2 regions of the Lacrimispora sphenoides JCM 1415 genome follow, and region 2 is predicted to be linked to the other one. Evidence: riboswitches for the same ligand, from Rfam matches in the RefSeq annotation. Region 2 holds a riboswitch; the other holds the start of a gene.

Region 1 (7,014 bases), 2.3 Mb from region 2:
TATAAATTTAATTTCCTGTATCATCTTTATTTGTTTCCTTATCTGAGAAGTCGTACTTTAACTTTGGATTTCTGGCTGCTCTTACTTCATCAAGTCTGGTGACCGGTGTATGGATGGGTGCCTGATGAAGAGTTTCCGGATGAGTCATTGCAGTTTCATGGAGGCTGCGCAATACAGATATCACTTCATCCAAGGTTTCTTTTGACTCTGTTTCCGTAGGTTCTGCCATTAAAGCTTCTGGTACGATCAGTGGGAAATACATAGTCGGCGGATGGATCCCATGGTCCAAAAGTCCTTTTGCTATATCCATGGCTGATACACCGGTTTCTTTTTTAAGCCTTGCCAGGCTCATGACAAATTCATGCATGCAGGGTCCCTGGTATGCCATATCATATACATCCTTTAATTGCGCCATCATATAATTGGCGTTTAATACGGCATGCTTTGAGGCTTCCGGAACGCCTTCCTTTCCAAGCATAAATAAATATGTCATGGCTCTGACCACAATTAAAAAATTACCATAAAAGCTTTTCACCTGTCCAATGGTACTGGCAGGATGATGAAACGTATATCCCTTATCTTCCTCCACCATGCTGCCCGGTAAAAATTCAGCCAGTAGATCCTTGCAGCCAACTGGCCCGCTGCCCGGGCCTCCGCCGCCGTGAGGAGTAGAGAATGTCTTGTGAAGATTTAAATGGACCACATCAAATCCCATGTCACCTGGTCTAATCATGCCCATAACGGCGTTTAAGTTAGCTCCGTCATAGTAGTTAAGTCCTCCGGCTTCATGAACGATTTCTGTAATCTCCAGTATGTTTTTATCAAAAAGTCCTAATGTATTGGGATTGGTTAACATCAGTCCGGCCGTATCTTCCCCGACCGCTTTTTTTAATTCCTCCAAATCCACTCCCCCGTCTTTTGCAGACGGGATACTGATTACGGAATAGCCCACCATTGTCGCACTGGCAGGATTGGTTCCATGGGCGGAATCCGGTACTATGATCTTTGTTCTTTTTTTGTCGCCGCGGCTTTCGTGATATGCTTTTATCAGCAAAAGTCCGGTAAATTCCCCGTGAGCTCCTGCTGCCGGCTGAAAGGTCATACGGTTCATTCCAGTGATCTCACATAAGTACTTCTCTGCTGTCTTTAATACTTCCATGCAGCCCTGTACCGTATGCTCCGGCTGCAGCGGATGAATCTGCTTAAAGCCAGGAAGACCCGCTATGTCTTCATTGATCTTGGGATTATATTTCATGGTGCAGGAACCCAAAGGATAAAAGCCGTCATTGACACCATATGCCTTTTTTGCTGTTTCTGTATAATGCCTGCTTATATCATTTTCAGACACTTGGGGAAGGTTCAGGCTCTTTTTTCTAAGGCTGCCTTCTTCCGGCAGGCTCACCGGCACATCACATTCCGGCAGAATGCTCATCTTTCTTCCATCCTGTCCTTTTTCAAATATCAGCATAACCTTACACCTCCTTCAGAATGCCAATGACACGGTCAATGTCATCCTTTGCATTCATTTCCGTGCAGCACCATAAGATCTGTCCGGCTCTTTCACCGGTTAAGGGATAGCCCCCAAGAATTCCATGTTCTTCCAGAATCCCCAGCACCTGTTCCGCCGGGACCTTTGAAGTGGTCACAAATTCATGGAAAAATTCTCCGCAGTTTACAACCGGATACCCGATTGCTTCCAATTGCTTAGCCATATAATGGGCTTTTGACATACACTGTATGGCAGTCTGTTTCAGTCCTTCTGCTCCCATAGCAGATAAATAGACTGTCACTGCCAATGCACAAAGTGCCTGATTTGAGCAGATGTTGCTTAATGCTTTTTCTCTCCGGATATGCTGTTCCCTTGCCTGAAGGGTCAGGACATATCCTGTTTTTCCGTTGGAATCAACAGTTTCTCCGACGATCCTTCCCGGCAGCTTTCTGATCAGTTCTTTCGTACATGCCATGAAACCGATATATGGTCCGCCGAATGCCAACGGCAGTCCAAGGGGCTGCCCCTCTCCCACTGCAATATCAGCACCGTATTCCGCCGGCGTCTTAATGATTCCCAGGGAAATAGGATTCACGCCCATAATATAGCGTGAATTGGCTTCCCTTGCCATGTTGCCGATCTCTTCTGCCGGTTCCAGACTTCCGTAATAATTTGGATGCTGAATATAGACACATGCGGCCTGGCTATCCAGATGTTCTTTCAGAAAATCCAGATCTGTTATGCCGTCTTTCTCGGGAATAACCGTCAGTTCCATCCCATTTCCAAAACAATAGGTCTTTATGGTTTCCATCACCTGAGGATGAACCGCTGCAGAGACAAAGGCCCTGTTTTTCTTTCTGTCCCTGCACATAGCTACCGCTTCTGCCGCCGCTGACGCACCGTCATATACAGAGGCATTGGCAGTATCCATTCCGGTGAGCTCACAGATCATCGTCTGGTATTCAAATATGGATTGTAAGATACCCTGGCTGATTTCCGCCTGATATGGGGTATAAGCCGTGTACAGGGTTTCCTTGGATAATACGCTTTTCACAATGGATGGAATATAGTGTCTGTAAGCACCTGCCCCCCGGAACATGACAGGAAATACCGTATTCTTTGCTGCGATGTCTTCCATTTTCTTACATACTTCCATTTCAGACATTCCACCGGAAAGATTCAATCCTTCCTTTAAAATAACTTCCTGGGGAAGCTGCCCAAAAAGGTCTTCTACGCTATTAATACCGATCGCTGACAGCATTTCTTTTCTGTCTTGATCAGTTGCCGGTACAAATGAACCCATATGCAGATCTCCTTTATTCGATTTCATTTTTTACAAATTCTTCGTACTCCTCAGGACTTAAGAATTCTTCTTTATCCGTGATATCGGTTATCCTTGCAAACCAGGCTTCATAAGGAGCTTCGTTGATCTTTTCCGGTGCATCAAGAAGTTCTTCATTGATTTCCGATACAACTCCGGTTACCGGGCAATATACATCTGAAACAGCTTTTACAGATTCCACATCGGCAAATACGTCTCCGGCTGTCGTCTCGTCGTCTTCTTCCGGAAGATTGACGAAAACAAGTTCTCCCAATGACTGCTGGGCATGATCCGTAAGCCCGACCAAAGCTGTTGTTTCATCTTCAAACTTCACCCATTCATGTGTTTTAGTGTAAACCAGATCCCCTAATACTTTCATAATTAATTCTCCTTTTCCTTGTGGATTATTTTGATTTTTTATAAAATGGAAGGGTAACCACTTCCGCTTCTACTTCTCTTCCCCGGACGATTACCGTTACCTTTGTACCTGTTTTTGTATATTCTTTATCCAGGATAGCCATGGCTGCCGGATAGCCCAGATATGGGCAATGGGTTCCCGATGTTGTAAAACCTGCCTTCTTCCCGTCTGCAAGAACCTCTTCCTGTTCCCGGATGATTCCCCGTCCGGTTACCCTTAGGCCTACTCGTTTTCTTGTTAGAGAATCTTTATTCGGCAAATGGCTTTTTCCGATAAAGTCTTCCTTCTGCATCTTCACTGCAAACCCAAGACCGATTTCCACCGGATTTATATCATCGTTCATTTCATGTCCGTATAACGGCATGCCGGCCTCCAGCCTCAGAGTGTCTCTGGCCCCCAGCCCGCAGGGGATCAGTTCATATTCCCTGCCTGCTTCCATGAGCGTTTCCCACATTGTCTCAGCATATGCATTGTCTAAATAAAGCTCAAAACCATCCTCCCCTGTATAACCGGTTCTGGATACCATACATGAAATTCCGGCCACTTTTCCATCAAAAATTGCATAGTAGTATTTTTCAGGAATATCTGTGGTCAGTTTCATAAGTATTTCCTGTGATCTGGGACCCTGCAGGGCGATTTGTGTGATTTTATCAGAAATGTCTTCAAACACCACTTCTCCTAATTTATGTTCCAGCATCCACTGGTAATCCTTTTCTTTATTGGACGCATTAACAACGATAAAGTACTCCTCTTCTTTTTTCTTATAAACAATCAGATCATCCACCGTTCCCCCGTGCTCGTTGCACATGGGACTGTATCTTGCCTGTCCGATCTCCATATCGGTGAAATCATTGGTCAGCAGCCGATTAAGATTCATAAGCGCATCTTTCCCCTTACAGATGATCTCCCCCATGTGGGAAACATCAAAAAGCCCTGCCCTTGTTCTTACTGCCATATGCTCCTTTATGATCCCCTCTTCATACTGGATGGGAAGAAGATACCCGGCAAAAGGGACCAGCTTGCCGTGATACTTCAGATGCATTTCATAAAGCGGTGTTTTTAGTTCCATGTTTTAATCCTCCTTAAATAATTTATATGATAATATAGGAACATCATCCGTTTATATGCACAAAAAAAGGCAGAAAGAAATATTCCTATAGGATATTCCTGTCTGCCTCTGTCCTTTTACCTGAAAGATTAACTTCGTCGGTACATAAATGTTCTCCAGAGTTACGTCCGAATCCGATCCTTTTGCCTGAGAGTTTCTGCCTTCCCCTTCGGCGGCACAGGTTTGTGCTCTCTCTCTGATTCATCATCCGTTATTTATTATTGATATTATCAGAGTATTTTGGCACTGTCAATCATTTTTTACACAACCTTTTAGAATGATTCTGACAACTATGATGCTGACTTTCATATGCCTCCAAACGGCCTCCTGAATCATCTTTTTTGTTAAAATCATAACAAGGAAAATGGTATACTCGATGTTATTGCAGTACAGGCAAATGATTATAGACAGAATATAAATTAGAGGTATAATGTGTTATACTAGGATTAAAAGGAAAACCCCTTAAAGGAGGAAAAATAAGCATGCAGCTGCTTGAGATTGTTTTAATGCTTATTATTTATGATATCTATTATTTTAGCTATTTCAAACATATGTTTCCGGCAAAAAGAGACCATTTGTTTTTTTATGCGGCCGCAGTTTTCATCAATATCAGCATTACTTTACCGGCCTATCTGTTTCTGGACCATCGGATCGCAGTCTTTTTTATAATGGGTTCGATTATGTTAGGCTTGATTCTGCTGTTTCGTGTAAACCGGGTACAGATTATTTATGCCGGCAGCGTCTACATGTTTTCTATCTATAGCAGCAGAGGGATTGTCTGTTCGATCTATTCGATGGTGCTGCATACCAGCATCCAGGATGTCCTGCAGAATGATAAATATTATAATGCGGTAACAGCGTTAACCGTACTACTATCTATACTAAGCATCATGTTTGTCCGAAAGATAATTGTTCCGGATAACAAGGCCAGGCATGCATTTAATAACAATGAGCAGCTTGGTTTTACCGTCGTCTGCCTGATTAGCCAATTGTTTTTTCTTATGTTTATTAACGACGGACGCTTTTATAATGAAATCAAATCAACCTGGTATTCTGCTTTATATTTTGGAGCCAGCATTATAAGTAAGCTATGTATGCAATTTGTTTTTCACCACACTGCCAAGGTGGTAGAATTACTTGAATATGAGCTTCACACCCGCAAGCTGCAGGAACAGCTGTCCAGACAAATGCGGCATTATCAGGCGTACCGTAAGTTTACGGAAAGCTACCGCATATTCCGCCATGATTATAAGAACATGATGACTTCCGTTAAAGTCTTAATGAACAACAATGAATATGAGAAAGCGGCACGTATGTTAGATGATATCCAAGATACGATGCAAAGGGAGGTACTTATTCATAAAACTTATTCTGATAATATCCTGTTGGATGCCATCCTGCAGGACGCAGCCAATGCCTGCGGGGAAAAGAGCATCCGTTTTTCAGCACACGCACTTCTTCCTAAAGATGTACGGATGTCAGAGCTGGACATTGTCCGTATTTTTTCAAACACAATCGATAATGCCATAGAAGCCTGCAGTAAAATATCAGATAAAGAACGCTTTATTGAAATCGCAGGCGCCGGAAGCCGGGAGTGGGCAACAATTGAGATAGCTAATTCTTTTAACGGCGAACTGTCCCTATCAGGAGGCGAACCGGCAACTACAAAGGAAGATAAGGATATCCATGGATTTGGGCTGCGTATTATAAAGGATACGGTTGAAGGCCTTGGAGGTCTGGTAATAACGGATCCGGATCAGGAAAAAAGAATATTTAAAATCAGGATCTGTATTCCAAGAAGCTCATCTTGAGATATGACTTTGTAAATTTATGCCCGCGACAGCTGATGGTTTCCGAGAATATTTGGAATTTTTATTATTGTACATAAAACTGTCAGCAGCGGCGATTGCAGCCTCTACACTATCAAACATGGTAAAATCTACGATTCCATAACTAAAGGATAATGAGTGGCCGGTACCGTTCTTAGCCTTTGCTTTTAAGTCTTCCTGTATATTACTAATTACTGCATCAGCGTTCATAACATCGCATGCAAGCAGAATAAGAAATTCATCGCCACCCCACCGGCAAACCATATCCTCCTTGCGGATGCGCCTGGAAATGGCGCGGGCAACCGTGTTAATTGCCTCATCGCCTGCAGCATGCCCGTAAATGTCATTTATGGGCTTTAAGCCATCCAAATCAATAAAACATAATGACGCAGCAGGTTTCGTCACCTGAATCGCTCCATGCGTCTTATGCAGCATCTTGATGCCCCATTCGCGGTTAGATACGCCGGTCAGCGCATCCGTCGAAGCAAAATAGTGTAATTGTTCCTCATACTTTTTCCGCAAGGTAATATCGATCGCTACTTCAAAATGAGCCAAAGTACCGTCTACCCAGCGAATGACAGAATCTTTGACCCAGTACCAGTTACCGGTGATTGTATTCTGATGCTCATATTCTTTCACTCTCTTATCAGGAGCACAGCCGTTGTATTGAAGCTTGGGGATCGGGCAAAAAGGGCAAGGACCGTCCATACCCATTTGCAGCACCTCCCAGCATTTTCTGCCCAACAGTCCTTCCGATTTAACACCCAGTTGTTCGGTAAGGGTCCTGTTGACAAATTTAAGTTCAAAGGTTTCCATATCATTTACGTAGATGATAGAGTCAATATTGTC
Region 2 (7,014 bases):
ACCAGGAAGGGTGTCTATTTAATCTGTTTGTTTATTTTTTAACGTTTCTACCAGTTCATCATATTCCGGTGCCGCCATAAAATTAGTGATTAAAATCAGTTCCGCCTCAGGATTGCTGCGGGACGCGCGCTCTTTCAGTTCTTTATGAGTTACCACAATCTGAGCATCCTTAGGAATGGAAGATACGGGTGAATGCACCACCTCAATATCCCCGAATCCTGCTGCCGCCAGCTTTTTCTTTAATATGGTAGCGCCCATAGCGCTGGAGCCCATGCCTGCATCACAGGCAAACACAATTTTTTTAATGGGTCCGGCTGGCATAACTTTTTTCTCTTGAGTCTGATTTCCTTTAGACTCCTGCTTCATTTGTTTCACTTTTTCCGTTGACTCTTCCAAATCCCCGCCTTTTCCTGAAAACCGCAGCAAGGGAAGTGCGACCAGGAAGGAAACCACAGCTGCCACCGTAACACCGGCTAATACTCCAAAGTATCCGCCTCTTGGTGTCATTGCAAGAACAGCAAGGATGCTTCCAGGAGATGCGGGTGAAGTCAGTCCAACACCAAGGAGCTGGAATACGAAGATTCCGCTGGCTCCGCCTGATACCACCGCCAGAAGTAAAAGGGGATTCATCAGTATGTATGGGAAATAGATCTCGTGGATTCCGCCTAAAAAGTGAATGATAATTGCGCCGGGAGCTGAGCTTTTTGCTGATCCTTTTCCTGCAAGGCAGTAAGCCAGTAAAACACCAAGTCCTGGACCCGGATTCGCCTCAAGAAGAAAGAATATGGATTTTCCGATTTCCTCCACCTGCTGGATTCCCATAGGAGACAGGATTCCATGGTTAATGGCATTGTTAAGGAACAGGATCTTGGCAGGTTCAATAAAAACGCTTGCCAGCGGAAGCAGCCTGTGATCCACAAAGAAACCAACTCCGGACTCCATCACCCGGTTCATCACCTCAACAAAAGGAGCAACTCCCTTTAAGGCGATCGCCGCCAGGATGGCACCGATGATGCCGAGGGAAAAGTTATTTACCAGCATCTCAAATCCGGCAGGGATCTTGCTCTCGATCTTTCGGTCAAACTGCTTGATCACCCAGGCACTGACAGGTCCTACGATCATTGCCCCCATAAACATAGGAATACTGGAGCCAACAATCACGCCCATGGCTGTGATTGCACCGATGACGCCGCCACGTTGTCCGTAGACTACTGAACCGCCTGTATAAGCAATAAGCAGCGGCAGCAGCATGGAAACCATAGGGGAGACCAGGGCACCAATTGCTTCATTTGGATACCAGCCGGTCGGAATAAACAATGCCGTAATCAGTCCCCATGCAATAAATGCACCGATGTTCGGCATTACCATACCGCTTAAAAAGCGGCCAAATACTTGTACCTTCTCTTTCATATTACATACCCTCACTTATTTATATAGTATTTGCTGCATGATCCGTGTCAGGTATGATTGGCCAATCAATTCCTTTCGATAGCCTTATTATAATCAATGTCAACTTCAGATTTCAACCGGAAGAAACAAGGATTTGGCGCTAGTTTTAGTGCCAAACCTTAAAAAGCCTGAATCCCCTGTCCCATTGTTTCCTCAGATTCTCTGCAATCAGCAAAAACATTGCCCTGAGAATCAGTCTGACTGTAGATACCAATAGAAAAAAAGATGCCGCAAGGCAGCTGTAACCAGCTGATCTTGCGGCATCTATCTTATACATGAAGATTATAAATATTTTTTTAAAAGTGAAACTTTATCAAGCTTCTCCCATGGAAGGTCTAAGTCATTTCTACCAAAATGTCCGTAAGCTGCCGTCTGTTTGTAGATCGGGCGGCGTAAATCCAGCATCTTGATGATTCCTGCGGGACGCAGGTCAAAGTTTTCCCTGATGATCTCCACAAGCTTTTCATTGCTTAATTTTCCGCTTCCGAAAGTATCCACCATAACGGAAGTAGGATGTGCCACACCGATGGCATAGGAAAGCTGGATCTCACACTTGTCAGCCAGCCCTGCTGCTACGATGTTCTTTGCTACATAACGTGCCGCATAAGCAGCGGAACGGTCTACCTTGGTGCAGTCCTTACCGGAGAATGCTCCGCCGCCGTGGCGTGCATAGCCGCCGTAGGTATCTACGATGATCTTACGTCCGGTTAGGCCGCTGTCTCCGTGAGGTCCGCCGATTACAAAGCGTCCGGTAGGATTAATGAAGAAATTGGTCTTCTCATCCACCAGCTCTGCAGGCAGAACTTCATCAAATACATATTTTTTAATATCCGTGTGAATCTGCTCCTGGCTCACGTTCTCATCATGCTGAGTGGATAAAACCACCGCATCCAAGCGGAGAGGATTGCCGTTCTCATCATATTCCACGGTTACCTGGGTCTTTCCGTCGGGACGGAGGTAAGTAAGGGTTCCATCCTTGCGTACCTTGGTAAGCCGAAGGGCCAGCTTGTGAGCAAGGGCGATGGGGTATGGCATATACTCCTCGGTTTCATTGCTGGCAAAGCCAAACATCATCCCCTGGTCTCCTGCTCCGATGGCATCGATCTCTTCATCAGACATCTTATGTTCCTTTGCTTCCAGGGCCCGGTCAACGCCTAAGGCAATGTCAGCGGACTGCTCGTCCAAAGCTACGATCACTCCGCAGGTATCGCAGTCAAACCCGTATTTTGCACGGTCATAGCCGATTTCCCTTACGGTCTCTCGTACTACTTTCTGTATGTCTACGTAGGCATGGGTCGTTATTTCTCCCATAACCATAACAAGACCTGTAGTACAGCAGGTTTCACAAGCCACACGGCTCATGGGATCCTGCTTTAACATCTCGTCTAAAATCGCATCAGAGATCTGGTCACACATTTTATCCGGATGTCCTTCTGTAACGGACTCGGATGTAAATAATAATTTTTCCATGTTGTCATTTCCTCCTTGATATCACATGGGGGAATAACAAAAAGAAAAGTCCGCAGCAACGCGGACTTGATTCAACAATGTATCAAATCCTCTTATTGCTCGATTTCTCGCTCAGGTTGGCACCTTCCAACCGCTCATTTCTGGCCTAGGCCATCATTTTCGGTCGGGGTTGCCGTGACTTCACAGATCCTTTGTATCTCCATCACTCTGAATAAGGGATATTACGTACTTTTCATTTGTTATTCAATTGTAAGCTGTTTCTAGTGCATGTATATTTTAACGTATTTAAAAACGGCTGTCAAGGGAATTCTATTCATTGCATCCATGGATAAAGTTCTTGCAAAAATTTTATCCATAATGTATAATGACGCTATTCTTTAAATGTTCGCCAAATGAAATCTGTGGAATGCGCTCAGCGCAGACCGTGGACGGATGGCACTCTGGAGACATCTGCAGCTATGCAGGGGCCGAAGGGGCAAGCGCTTAGGCGCGAAACTCTCAGGCAAAAGGACAGAGGCGATTTTTTCCCTTTCTTTTTGGAATATCGCATGATCTCTGTTTTTTTGTGAGCGGGAGTATATCCTGCTCTTTTTTTTATCAAAAAACATGAAGGAAGGGAAGTAAAAAACCAATGCAAGCAATTAATGAATTTTTCAACAAGCTGGACTCAGCCATTTGGGGGTTACCCATGATTGTGTTGCTGTTTGGCACTCACTTATTTTTGACCGTACGCACAGGCTTTATCCAGCGCAAAACCTTTACAGCCATTAAGTTGTCTGTAACAAAAGACCCTGATTCACCAGGTGAGGTCAGCCAGTTTCAGGCGCTGACTACTGCCCTTGCTTCTACCATCGGTACCGGCAATATTGTGGGAGTTGGCACGGCGGTGTTCTTAGGCGGCCCGGGTGCTGTTCTCTGGTGCTGGCTCACAGGTGTATTCGGCATTGCTACCAAATATTCAGAATCCCTGATCGCAGTTAAATATCGTGTGCAGACAAAGGATGGACGAATGCAGGGAGGTGCCATGTATGCACTGGAGCGCGCACTGGGCTTAAAGTGTCTGGGCGTACTCTTTGCACTGTTCGCCCTGTTTGCTTCCTTTGGTATTGGAAGCGGGACTCAGATCAATGCCATCGCTGAGATTATTGAAAACAACGTGCCGCTGCCGATCCCGCGCATTGCAATCGGTCTTGTCTTCGGTGTGATTACTGCTGTGGTTATTATCGGCGGCATCAAGTCCATCGCAACGGTGTGTGAGAAGCTTGTACCATTTATGGCGGCTTTCTATGTGGCAGGCTGTCTGATCATTCTTAGTATCAATGCTGATTTCATCCTTCCTGCACTGAAGGCAATTGTGACCCTGGCCTTTAAACCCGGTGCGGTTGCAGGCGGTCTGGTTGGCCGGGGTATTATGCTTGCCATGCAGTACGGCATTGCCCGCGGCTTATTTTCCAATGAGTCCGGTATGGGTTCCGCGCCGTTAGTCGCTTCGGCTGCGCAGACACGTAATCCGGTGCGTCAGGCGCTGGTTTCCTCAACCGGAACCTTCTGGGATACGGTTGTTGTCTGCCTTATGACTGGTCTGGTCCTTGTTACGACCATAATGAAAAACCCGGACATCAACATGGATATGATACAAAACGGCGGACAGATGACAACCGCTGCATTCAGTCAGATTCCTGTGCTTGGGCCGGTGATCCTGGTAGTTGGAATCATTACTTTTGCTTATTCCACCATTCTAGGCTGGTCTTATTACGGGGAACGATGCTGCGAGTACTTATTCGGCGCCAAGGGAATGCTACCTTATAAAATTATCTTCGTGTCAATCGTAGTTGTCGGTCCTGTACTGTCTTTGGATCTGGTATGGACGATTTCAGACATCCTAAACGCACTGATGGCGATTCCCAATCTTGTGGCTGTTCTGCTTTTATCGGGCGTTGTGGCAAAGGATACAAAGTACTATCTGAGCCACTTAGATGAAAGGGACGAAACACCGATTCCGGTCATAGATAAATAACAACTAAAAACCTCCTGCCTTTTCGGGGCTGCTAAAAAATAATTCTTCTATAATAAATGAATTATCTTGCAGTCCGCGTAAAGCAGGAGGTTTTTTATTATCTTTTCCAGCAAAGCCATTAACCTTTGACTCCGCCCCCGGTAATACCAGCAATGATCTTCTCCGACAAAAAGATATAAAGAATAAAGGTAGGAAGAAATACGATGATAACGGATGCGAACATTCCTGACCAGTCTCCCGTATATTTCATGGAATTGATCATGGAATATAGCCCTACCGCAACCGGACGTACCCTGTCGGAGTTGGCAAAAATCAGGGAAATGAAATACTCATTCCATATATTAATAAAATTGAAAATAGTAACCGTTATGATCCCGGACTGAGCCATGGGAAACATGATCAGCCAGAAAGCCCTCATAGGCGGACAGCCGTCAATAGCCGCCGCTTCCTCGTAGGCTCTGGAGATATTGGCAAAAAATGTGAGAAGAAATATTGTTGTATAAGGAACATTGATCCCCACATAAAGAAATATCAGCACCGCTTTGTTTGCAATGTAGTTGTTTAACACGTTCATACCGGCGATCAGGCTGAACAGGGGAAGAACGATCATGACCACAGGCACTCCCATGGCAGACACAAGGCTCGTCTGGATCATCTTATTCCCTGCAAAGCGAAAGCGGGACAATACGTACGCGGCAGGCGCACAGATCAAAACAAGAAGCGTACATGAAATAACGGAATACATCAGGGAATTAAAGAAAATAGCGGACACATTGGAATTGGTCCAGGCCTTTGCATAGTTTTCAAAATGAATTCCCTGGGACAAAACATGGCCTGAAAAGATGGCCTTTGTCGTAGAAAAGCTGGCGGCTACCACCCAGCCCAGCAATACAATGGTAAATAATATCCAAACACTAAGGAGCAGATATCCCGGAAAAAGCTTAAGCTCTCTTTTCCAGTTAAATGGCTCCATAAACCCTTTCTTTTTAGCCATAGATCCCCCTCCTTAGAATTCCAGATCATCCTCTTTTATCAGTTTATTGCACAGCAGGAATACCGCAACCACACAGATGCTCAAAAGGACACCGATTGCCGCACCCAGGCCTGCATTCCGCTCGGTCATGCTGTTGCCTGCACCAAAAATCATCATATACATATAAACCATGGGGGTAATGGTCTGGGTATCCGCTGTAACCGTTGAAAACAGCTGGGACCAGACGAAAAAGCCCACCGATGTAACGCTCCACATGGTGATATTGGTTTTAAATACCCCCTTTAAAAGAGGAAGGGTGATATAGCGGAACTGGTTTACCTTATTTGCTCCATCCAGAGTGGCTGCCTCATAGTAGTCCTCTCCGATCCGCTCGATCCCGCTTGCAAATATCAGCATGTGATATCCAACCATGCCAAAACAGTAGGCAACCAGCAGGGCCATGAATTTATGGTCATTATCAAGCCACTGGACTTTGGATAAGTATTTAAGCCCCATGGCGGAAAATACATTTTTAAGGAGACCGAACTTAGGGCTGTATACATACTGAAGCCACATGGTCGCAAGGGCGACCGCACTGACTACGTTGGGAAGATAGATCATTGCCCTGAAAAAGCTTTTAAAGCGTATCCCGCTGGTAAGGATCACCGCAAACAAAAGAGCGAGAGACATAACAACCAGTCCGCCTATTAACCAGATGCGGAACAGATTCCACATGGAAATGCGGAATAAGCTGGTCGACGCAAGCTTGCTGTAATTGGCAAATCCGGTAAACTGCCACTTGGTCATAGAGTCCGTGATTCCTTCAATTTTAAAGAAGCTCATTAAAATTGTCCTAAAAATAGGATAAAGGAATACAAGGACAAACATTAATACTGCCGGTGTTAGAAATACGGCAATCATTGTCTTATTCTTCTTCACGTTAAATACCTCCCCCGGCTTTCCTTAATTACAGGGTGACACCGCCGAAGCGGTGCCACCATAAAATTCTATTGATCCGGATTATTTGCCTGCTGCTTTAAGAGCATCCACGAACCCGGTCGCTGTAATGGAACCTCCGCAAAGCTTCATAAAGTTCTCTTTGATA

Evidence for each region. A riboswitch is a leader RNA that binds a small molecule or an ion and turns the genes downstream of it on or off. The one in region 2 is predicted to bind glycine.
Region 1: it holds a riboswitch for glycine, as region 2 does, so the genes downstream of both, gcvT (glycine cleavage system aminomethyltransferase GcvT) here and BMX69_RS18075 (alanine/glycine:cation symporter family protein) in region 2, are expected to answer to the same signal.

Annotation. Positions count from the first base shown of each region.
Region 1 is NZ_LT630003.1:959,741-966,754, reverse strand. Features, by position in the region: gene BMX69_RS04285 (lipoate--protein ligase) at 1-24, opposite strand, end outside; gene gcvPB (aminomethyl-transferring glycine dehydrogenase subunit GcvPB) at 8-1,468, opposite strand; gene gcvPA (aminomethyl-transferring glycine dehydrogenase subunit GcvPA) at 1,473-2,792, opposite strand; gene gcvH (glycine cleavage system protein GcvH) at 2,806-3,189, opposite strand; gene gcvT (glycine cleavage system aminomethyltransferase GcvT) at 3,215-4,297, opposite strand; glycine riboswitch at 4,462-4,544, opposite strand; gene BMX69_RS04260 (sensor histidine kinase) at 4,819-6,147, shown strand; gene BMX69_RS04255 (diguanylate cyclase) at 6,139-7,014, opposite strand, start outside.
Region 2 is NZ_LT630003.1:3,993,266-4,000,279, forward strand. Features, by position in the region: gene BMX69_RS18065 (PTS mannitol transporter subunit IIBC) at 19-1,410, opposite strand; gene metK (methionine adenosyltransferase) at 1,732-2,919, opposite strand; SAM riboswitch class I at 3,009-3,137, opposite strand; glycine riboswitch at 3,350-3,442, shown strand; gene BMX69_RS18075 (alanine/glycine:cation symporter family protein) at 3,551-4,936, shown strand; gene BMX69_RS18080 (carbohydrate ABC transporter permease) at 5,055-5,930, opposite strand; gene BMX69_RS18085 (carbohydrate ABC transporter permease) at 5,943-6,848, opposite strand; gene BMX69_RS18090 (ABC transporter substrate-binding protein) at 6,930-7,014, opposite strand, start outside.